2 regions of the Pseudoalteromonas sp. M8 genome follow, and region 2 is predicted to be linked to the other one. Evidence: riboswitches for the same ligand, from Rfam matches in the RefSeq annotation. Region 2 holds a riboswitch; the other holds the start of a gene.
The links. Region 2 has a riboswitch for cobalamin ahead of GSF13_RS22030 (TonB-dependent receptor). Riboswitches for the same ligand answer to the same signal wherever they lie in the genome.
Positions count from the first base shown of each region.

Region 1 (4,428 bases), 490 kb from region 2:
AGTAATATCGCCAAGTCGCTGTGAGCGCAAATTCGGCGCAGGCTCACATGGCACTAATGTGCCACAGTCTACTACGGTTAACTGCCAACCAAGTTGTCGACAAAAGACGTTGATCGCGGCCCCCCCTGCACAAAGTTTGCAACCATTTGCCCAGTTACTTCGCTTGGCGCAATAGAAACTCCTTGGCTTGCAATACCATGGTCGCCCGCAAAAACAAACATTGCAGGGCGTATTATTGCTAACTGCTCTATGTCTAATTGCGTCTGCCCTTGTGAGAAGATCTGTACTAGCTGCGCAGTTAAGGCTTCAAGCTTACCAAGCGCACCTAGCGGTTTGGTTTTTAAGTCAATGCGCTGTTGAATAAGCGTGTTTAAGCGAGTATCTAACGGTTTAACCATGGGTAACTCCGACGCCTCCAGAGCGGCGATTTTTGAAAATAAGCAATGCTAAGAAGAACACGCTGCCAATGGCGGCGGTGATCACACCCACAGGAAGTTCCTGATTATCGATAAGAGTGCGCGACAATACATCCACCCATAGCATCAAAAGCGAACCGCAAAGCGCGGTGGCCACAAGCCCAATGACCTTTGCTTGCGAGATAAAAAAGCGTACGATATGCGGGATCATCAAGCCTACAAATCCGACTCCGCCGCACGCAGCCACAAGTACTGCGGTGAGTAAGGAGCTCAATAACAACATACCTATTCGCACTCGTCCTACATTCACGCCAAGCGTGGTGGCGCTCTCATCTCCGAGTAACAAGGCGTTGAGCGGCCGACGCATCACTAAAAGCGTGATAAAACTCAGCAACACGACCAAACATGGAAGCCATAGCCATTGCCAGCTCGCCCTTGCAAACGAGCCTAGATTCCAAAACAAGATTGCACTGATGGCTTGAGGGTCACTCCAATAGAGCAACAAGCTAGTAAAGGCACTGAACAGAAAAGAAAGTGCGACGCCCGCCAAGAGCATAGTTTCTACCTGCTGTAGTGCATTGCGTTTTGCCACAAATAAAAGCAGCAAGATAGACAGCAAACTTCCGACAAATGCAGCCCCAGACATCATTAGGCTAGACTGTGCACCAAATAGCGCGATAAGCACCACCACACCGAATGAAGCACCTGAAGAAATACCAAATAAATAAGGATCAGCTAGAGGGTTACGCGTCACGGTTTGTAAAATAAGACCCGCTATCGCCAGTCCTGCTCCCGCACTCATCGCCAGTAACGTCCGTGGCAGACGAAGCTCAACTACCACCCGTTGTTGAAGTACGCTGGGATCGAAATTAATAATCGCTTGTATAACCGTATGCCAAGATAAATCAATCGCACCGATCTTAAGTGCCATCAGCATGCTAAAACAGCACAAGGCCAATAGCAGTATCGATATCAACGCGATCCGCTTTGCGGCAATCATAATTGATACCCGTAATGAAAGCGTATATGTGGGATCTCACTGTTATTTGGCGGATGACGGACAGTAGAAACCTCTGCGCATACCCCAAAAACTTGGCTTAATAGGGTTTCGTTAATGACTTCAAGTGGCGACCCATCTGCAACAAGCTCACCGTTATTTAATACTAATAAGCGATCGCACAAGGCGCTAGCCAAATTTAAGTCGTGAAAAGACGCAATGATAGTAACACCAAGCTGTTTGGCCAGCTCCATAATTTGGATTTGATATTTAATGTCCAAATGGCTGGTGGGCTCATCCATTATCAATACTTGAGGCGCTTGCACCATGGCACGTGCGATCATTGCCCTTTGCTTCTCCCCACCAGACAAGGAGCTAAAACATTGCTCTAATTTATGGCTCAATCCAACCTGCTCAATGGCATGTAAGATTGCCTGTTTTTCAGCAGCCGTCGTTGTCGCGAGCAGTGATTTGTTCGGTGTTAGCCCCATCAATACCATATCAAATAATGGCAGAGTAAACTCAGCGGGGATCTCTTGTAGCACCACAGCAACATGTCTCGCGTAGGCTTTACGTCCATAACTAGCTAGCGGCTTACCATTGAAAAGTAGCGACCCAGAACTTGGCGCTGTGTATTGATATAAAGTGCGCAGCAAAGTCGACTTTCCAGCACCATTCGGTCCGAGCAAACCAATAAATTCACCCGAATTAATAGCAAAGCTGAGTGCCTTTAAGATGGCTTTACCACCAAGCTGCACGCTAAGTTTATCGACTTGAAACTGTGGAGTAACTGCCATAGCACCTCTGATTGGGCACGGCAAAGTAGTAGCTTATAGACAAGCGACAACTTTGACTTAAGTCTGCCCGCTTAAGTATATAGATAGGCCTTGGTATCTGACTTATGCAAGAGGTAACACTCATACACTTACAGTTGCGGGGACAGTTGAGGACTCACACCTCATTCCCAATATCTGCCTATCACGAAATTTGCAATATTATGAAGTCTAGACGTCTAAAATACAACTTTTGGCCAAGCAGTTTGGCTGCTGTCGTAAAACACCTCAACTTTTACTATACCCGCATAAGGAATATCTATCTTCGATTGGTATGCAGTAAGCTCAGGCGATAGGTCAAGAATAAGTGCTACAAGCGCTTTTATTACTCCGGCATGCGCTACGACGGCGGTACACTCTTCACTTGGCGACGCCAAAATACTGTGCCACCACGTGGCGACCCGATGATGAAAATCATACATAGACTCGCCCTCAGGAGGCGTGTGCAGCCAAGGGTTTTGCCAAAAGTCACCAATACTTGGAAATTGGGTTTCTCGCCAAAGCGTATCATAAGGTTGTCCATCCCATAATCCAAAATCAAATTCGGCGAGATTTGGCTCCACCTCAACGGGGAGTTGATACTGCTTTGCAAAGGCTGTGGCTGTATTCAGGCAGCGCTTCCTTGGAGAGCTAATAATACCCTGCAGGCCACTTAGGCTCGTTAACGATTGCAGCAATTGCTGAGCACCAGTACTACTGAGTTCGGGATCTGTCACTCCAAGTAAATGGCCTGATAGGGTCGTTTCACCATGACGAACAAAATATAGCTGCCGCTGCATTTTTACTTAACCTAAGGTTTGTTACCCAAAAAGCAAAAACGCAAGCTAAGCTTGCGTTTTCAATTAATACCATTCTACGGTTATAGGATCTGGTTTTCTTTCCACATCTCTTCTTTTGCTAACCGCTTTTTGCGTTTATCGCATGGATCGTCGCAATCACAAATTTTGTCAATGCCCATTGAGCCCAAACCACCACAACTACTGGCCATGGATTTCTTTTGTACGATAACGCCTACTGCCATCGCAACAGCGATAAGCATAAGTAAACCGAAAGTAAGGAGGAATAAAGACATTATCTAGCCCCTTTTATTGCTACATTGAATTGAGTGACGACGCGCAAATTATACGCTTTCATGGCGTCACTCACAATTAAATTATGGGGTGTTGTACAGCTTAATTCAAGTACGGCTGAAATGCTTCACTCGCGTAACTCTTGATCCCTTCAGGACTTTTATACATCAAATACACGGGGAGTTGATGCTCAGTGGCATACGCCTTTGCACGCTCCGTGCCCATCACAGTCAATGCTGTCGCTAGGCCATCAGCCGTCATCGCAGATGGATGTAGTACCGTTACCGACACCAGCTCATGTTTAACTGGGCGACCCGTTGTAGGGTCAATAAGGTGTGTAAAGGTTTCACCATCCATTTCATAAAAAATACGGTAGTCACCTGAAGTTGCAATGCCATTTTTGCCAGGCTCTATCACGCGATGAATTTGGCGTTGACCAACAGGCGCATCGGGTTTCTCGATAGCAATACGCCACTCTCCATCCGGCTTCTTGCCAGAAACGCGAAGCTCGCCACCGATTTCTACCATATAGTCATGAATATCATGACTCTCAATCACCTCTGCCACCTTATCTATGCCATAGCCTTTAGCGGTTGCAGAAAATGATAATTCCAGCCCCGTAACTGTTTTCGCAAGACCACGGTCATTTAAAATAAGCTTATCAACACCGATACGAGTGCGCATATCGTCTAACTCGACCTGTGACGGACGCATTGTTGGTCTTTTGTCAGGACCAAATCCCCACAAATCGATAAGCGGTCCCATCGTAACATCAAGCGTTTTGGTCGACTTTCCAAGGCGGATAGATTCAGCAACTACCAAGCGAAAGTCTTCACTGATAGGCATAACGGTATTTGCGGCTAAACGGTTAAACTGGTTAATCTCAGAATTTGGGATATAGGTGGACATAGATTGATTAACAGCCTTTAATGCTTGCTCAACCTCCTCGTGCAACTGCGCTTGTTCGAGCGGCTTTTCACCGGGGAATACCTTGATGTTGTAAGTCGTGCCCATGGTTTTACCAGACAGCACGATCTCCTTGGCTTCAGGTTTGGCGTCTTGGCACCCTGTTAAAAAAACGAATAAAAACGAAATAATAAAAAATCGAGATA
Region 1 covers NZ_CP047240.1:3,328,698-3,333,125, forward strand. Annotated here, with positions in the region: partial or broken gene cobT (nicotinate-nucleotide--dimethylbenzimidazole phosphoribosyltransferase) at 1-398, opposite strand, end outside; gene GSF13_RS19840 (iron ABC transporter permease) at 391-1,416, opposite strand; gene GSF13_RS19845 (ABC transporter ATP-binding protein) at 1,413-2,210, opposite strand; cobalamin riboswitch at 2,280-2,435, opposite strand; gene GSF13_RS19850 (histidine phosphatase family protein) at 2,426-3,025, opposite strand; gene nqrM ((Na+)-NQR maturation NqrM) at 3,106-3,318, opposite strand; gene GSF13_RS19860 (FAD:protein FMN transferase) at 3,419-4,428, opposite strand, start outside.
Region 1: it holds a riboswitch for cobalamin, as region 2 does, so the genes downstream of both, GSF13_RS19845 (ABC transporter ATP-binding protein) here and GSF13_RS22030 (TonB-dependent receptor) in region 2, are expected to answer to the same signal.

Region 2 (4,428 bases):
GCAGCTCTACTTTTGTCGTCACCATAGGCTTAAAGCTAGAAATTAAAGGATCTAACTCAAGCTGCTGGGTACGTACATCATACTTACCTTTGATGGTGACATTTTCGTTGTTAATATAGACATGGATATAAATATTCATCCCAAGCTGCTTCTTACGGAACTTAGCGTAAGACTTCAAATCGAAACCATCGATCAACACCGGTACTTTATTTTGCGCATCAACTCTACCTGCGATTTTCATATGCATAGTGCCGTAGAGGCTAGTCGTGTGGCTCACTTTATTTGAACTAGATTGTGCGGCAATATTGTTGACGATATCGGTCGTCAACTCTTTGTAGTTATGTTCCACATTCGAAAATTGCTGATGAATAATATCTGAAACCTGCGTATACATTTCCTTTGGACCTTGGCTAGATGTTGTCCTGCCAGTAGACCAACACTCGCCACCGGTATAAATCACAGGCACAGATATAGGCGTTAGGTGATCGTTGCCGGGGTGACGATAGTACATCATGCTGCGGATCCGACTACAGGTTTGCGATGGCGCGTTAAACCAAGCGAAATCGCCCGCCATTGATTGTGTTGAAAATTGAGGTTCAAGCTGGTTTTCAGGTAGCGAAGCTTGCGCTGATGTGACAATCCCAAGCGTGAGTAACCCAAATAATAGTGACTTCATGTTCTTTTCCTTAAGGTAGTAATAATACAAATCAAATCTATTATCAACCACACATAAGGCAGAACACCAGTTACAAATGTAATGCAACTAAATGATAAATAAGAAAAGTGATCCATTACTCACGATGGATCACTCTGGGTATTGAAAAGCTTTTAACGTATTAGAAGCTGTAGCTCACACCAACGTAGGCTTGTCTACCTAGTGGCTTATAGCCCAGTAAAGAGCCATCTTTTGCTTCGCCCGCTGTGGCATTGAAATAACGCTTATCGGTTAAGTTTTCAATACGGCCATTTAACTTGAATCCGTCGAAAAACGTATAGTTAGCAGCTAAGTTAAACAGCGTATATGACGGTAAAGTCACTGTATATGCACCTCCAGCTCCCCATACTTTATCGTCGCGATTACCTCTATGGACTAAGGTCAGTGTTGCGTCGACATTTTCCCACTCTTTACTGACTGAATAAGTTAAGGTGCGTCTCGCTCTGCGCTGTAATTGCTTATCGGTATCTGCGTCTTTAGCACTCACATAGCTCACATTTACCGTATGCTCGATACCAAAGTTGTCTTCAATTTCAACAGAAAGATCAGCACCTTCAAAGTCAGCGCGCTGAACATTGTAAGGGATGTATTTCCATTTATCATTTTGCTGATAAACGATTTTATCGGTAATACGGTTATCGTATACCGCAGCTTCCACACGGAAGTTCTCGCCGCTCCATGTAACAATAATTTCGTTATTAGTAGCTTCTTCTGGCTTAATATTTGGGTTAGGTAAATAGTAAGGACTATCAATCACAAACGCCTGTGATAAAGAAGGTGCTCTAAAGGCAGTACCATGATTCAACTTAACACTTAGGCCATCCATGAGTTGCTTGCCTACAGCAACCGTGTAGGTGTTTGCACGACCATGAAAATCATAATCATCCGTTCTCAGTACAACCTCTGCCAGCCAATTTTCATCGTTGTAAAACCCACCGAGTGCTAAAGATAAATTATCACGCTCAGGCTCTGAAAAAGAGGCGGTAGAATCACCAACATCTTCATTTAGAAAGGTAAAGTTACCCGTGAAGATCAAAGCTTCAGTTAAACTATATTGCGACTGATATTCAAATTGGCTGCGTTTGGTGACATAAGCGTTATCGTCAGCACTATTACCGATTTGAACATTTTGTTCCTTACCTAAGCTGTATGACGCACTTTGGCTAAACTTATCAGTACGTCTTTTCCACGCCAACTTATTGGTGTAGTTATGGAAACGGTAAGCATCACTACCAAAAGAGTCATACTCCCCCTCACCTTCACTGTACTGTGAACGTAAGCTAAAAATGCCACTTTCTTCATCACCATACTGCACATTTAAACCGGCATTACCGTTATAATATCCATCACGGTCATGGTTTTTTGTGATTGCAGCTTCAGGGTCTTTCTCAATCACATCATAGCCATCGGTATGAGTGTAACCCGCATTAGCTGCAATACTAAACTTGTCTTTTTTGTAATTTACCGTCGCTTCGGTCTTGGAGTAATTGTTACTCCCAGTCGTAAACGCGATAGTATTGTTATTCCCTTCGCGACTAATAATGTTAATCACGCCAGCTATGGCATCTGAACCATAAATCGCAGCTTTGGCACCACGAATGATCTCAATTCTTTCGATGCTATTAAGTGGTAAATTAGTGAGCGAATTGTCACCGGAGTTTGCATCCGTCACTCGAACCCCATCGATTAACACTAGCGTATGCTTAGCGTCATTACCGCGTAGGAATAAACTCACGCTTTGGCCAAAGCCACCGTTTCTAACAGCTTGAATACCAGCGACATTATCGAGTAGCGATACGACATCTTGAACATTGCTTTTTTCAATTTCAGCGCGACCTATAACCGTAATGGCAGACAATGCGCTTTCTAGAGATTGTTCAAATTTATTGGCAGTAACAGTGATATGTTCAACATTTTGATCCGCAAATGCTGAAAAAGAGAGCGCCGTCGCTATCGCCGCGCTTAGAGCAGTTTTATTTAACATGGTTTCCCCTAACTTGTACCCACCGTACAAGAACACAAAGTGACTGTTTCAAGGCCGGTCTCCGGGCTCAGTAAATCTGCAGATTAGCAGTTCACTCTACCGTTGCGGGGCAGCGCTGGCATAGAACCGATCCAAGCTAATCACGTGTAATAAACTGTCTTACTCAATTTATTATTGATTCACGCAATTAGATGTTCCCTTGTGTTCGCACCAGTTTCCCGATTATCTATACACTTAGCAACCACACTAGGTTGTGTACAGCACCTTGAAAATGCGAGGCTATTGTCTTGGGTTTCGGAATGATTGTCAATGGACGTCTAGAAATCCAAAAGTGCAATCTATGCACTTTTGGAATGAAGTAAAGCGTAATTAGTCGCGGAAGTTTTTGAATTGAAATGGTTGGCCAAGCTCACCGGTACGAACCAATTGCATCGTTTCTTGCAAATCGTCACGCTTTTTACCCGTTACACGCACCGTATCGCCTTGAATTGATGCTTGAACTTTAACTTTTGAGTCTTTAATAAGCTTAACCAGTTTTTTCGCCATCTCTTTGTCGATGCCTTGTTTTAACGCCACCTTGCGCGATACGTATTTGCCTGAGCGTTCAATGTCTTTTAACTCGAAGCTTGCCACATCTAGGCCACGTTTTGCCGCTTTACCCACTAGCATATCGAACAACTGCATAACTTGCTGTTCTGCTTCCGCTTTGAGGTTGATCATTTCACCGCTTAGCTCGATTGATGCATCTACGCCACGAAAATCAAAACGCGTATCAAGCTCACGAACCGCGTTGTCTACGGTATTTTTTGCTTCTGTCATATCAATTTCAGATACAATATCAAATGAAGGCATGCTTCTCTCCTAAAGTCATTTTGGCTCGATTATAGCAGTTTATGCTTAATTTGAGTTACTTTAAGTTTTTAAACAGCGTATTAGGATGTTCACCCAATGGACAGTTTTCGATGGTATACTGCTCGCTTAGTCATACAGAAGTAGGATGTATTGTGACACGGCGCGTTTATAAAGCTCTTTTGATTATCTCTTTAATTATATGTACGGTGCTATTCGCAAAGGAAATTAGCTTGTCTCCAAAGCTGTTCCCCAATATCGATAAAGTGGCACATTTTGGTGTATTTTTTGTGCTTGCGTTTATCTCTCACCATGCTTTTAAAGTAAAGGTATGGACACACATAGTGCTACTGTCCTTGTACGGTGCAGGAATTGAGTGGATGCAGCATTCATTACCGTATCGCCAAGCATCTACCGCTGATTTTTTAGCTGATTTAGCCGGTGCGGTCAGTTATTTTGTTCTATTTTATATTTGGACAAGTTGGCGCAGCAGAAAACATGGCTAACATACATATTTTAGGTGAAGGGGCGATAGGATTACTGCTCGCCCAGCACCTTAGTCAATCTCATCAAATTACGCTGATCACTCGAAATAAACGCGCGGCAACTTATCGCTATCAAACAGCAAGTATTCAACAAACCATCCCATGCAGCACCAAAACGCTTGCAGAACTTCCAACTAGCAGTATAGATACGCTAATCATTCCCGTTAAAGCATATCAGGTCATCGAAGCACTCCGAGCGCTTCGCCCTGCACTTTCAAAAAATGGCACGCTAATCCTTAGTCATAATGGCATGGTAGATTGGTCTGGTGAGTTAGCAGCGCTTGATAAAACACAATCAGCCTACTTCTTAAGCACATCCATCGCAGGCTATAAAG
Region 2 covers NZ_CP047240.1:3,814,868-3,819,295, forward strand. Annotated here, with positions in the region: gene GSF13_RS22025 (hypothetical protein) at 1-676, opposite strand, end outside; gene GSF13_RS22030 (TonB-dependent receptor) at 837-2,699, opposite strand; cobalamin riboswitch at 2,734-2,979, opposite strand; gene GSF13_RS22035 (YajQ family cyclic di-GMP-binding protein) at 3,069-3,551, opposite strand; gene GSF13_RS22040 (VanZ family protein) at 3,704-4,054, shown strand; gene GSF13_RS22045 (2-dehydropantoate 2-reductase) at 4,047-4,428, shown strand, end outside.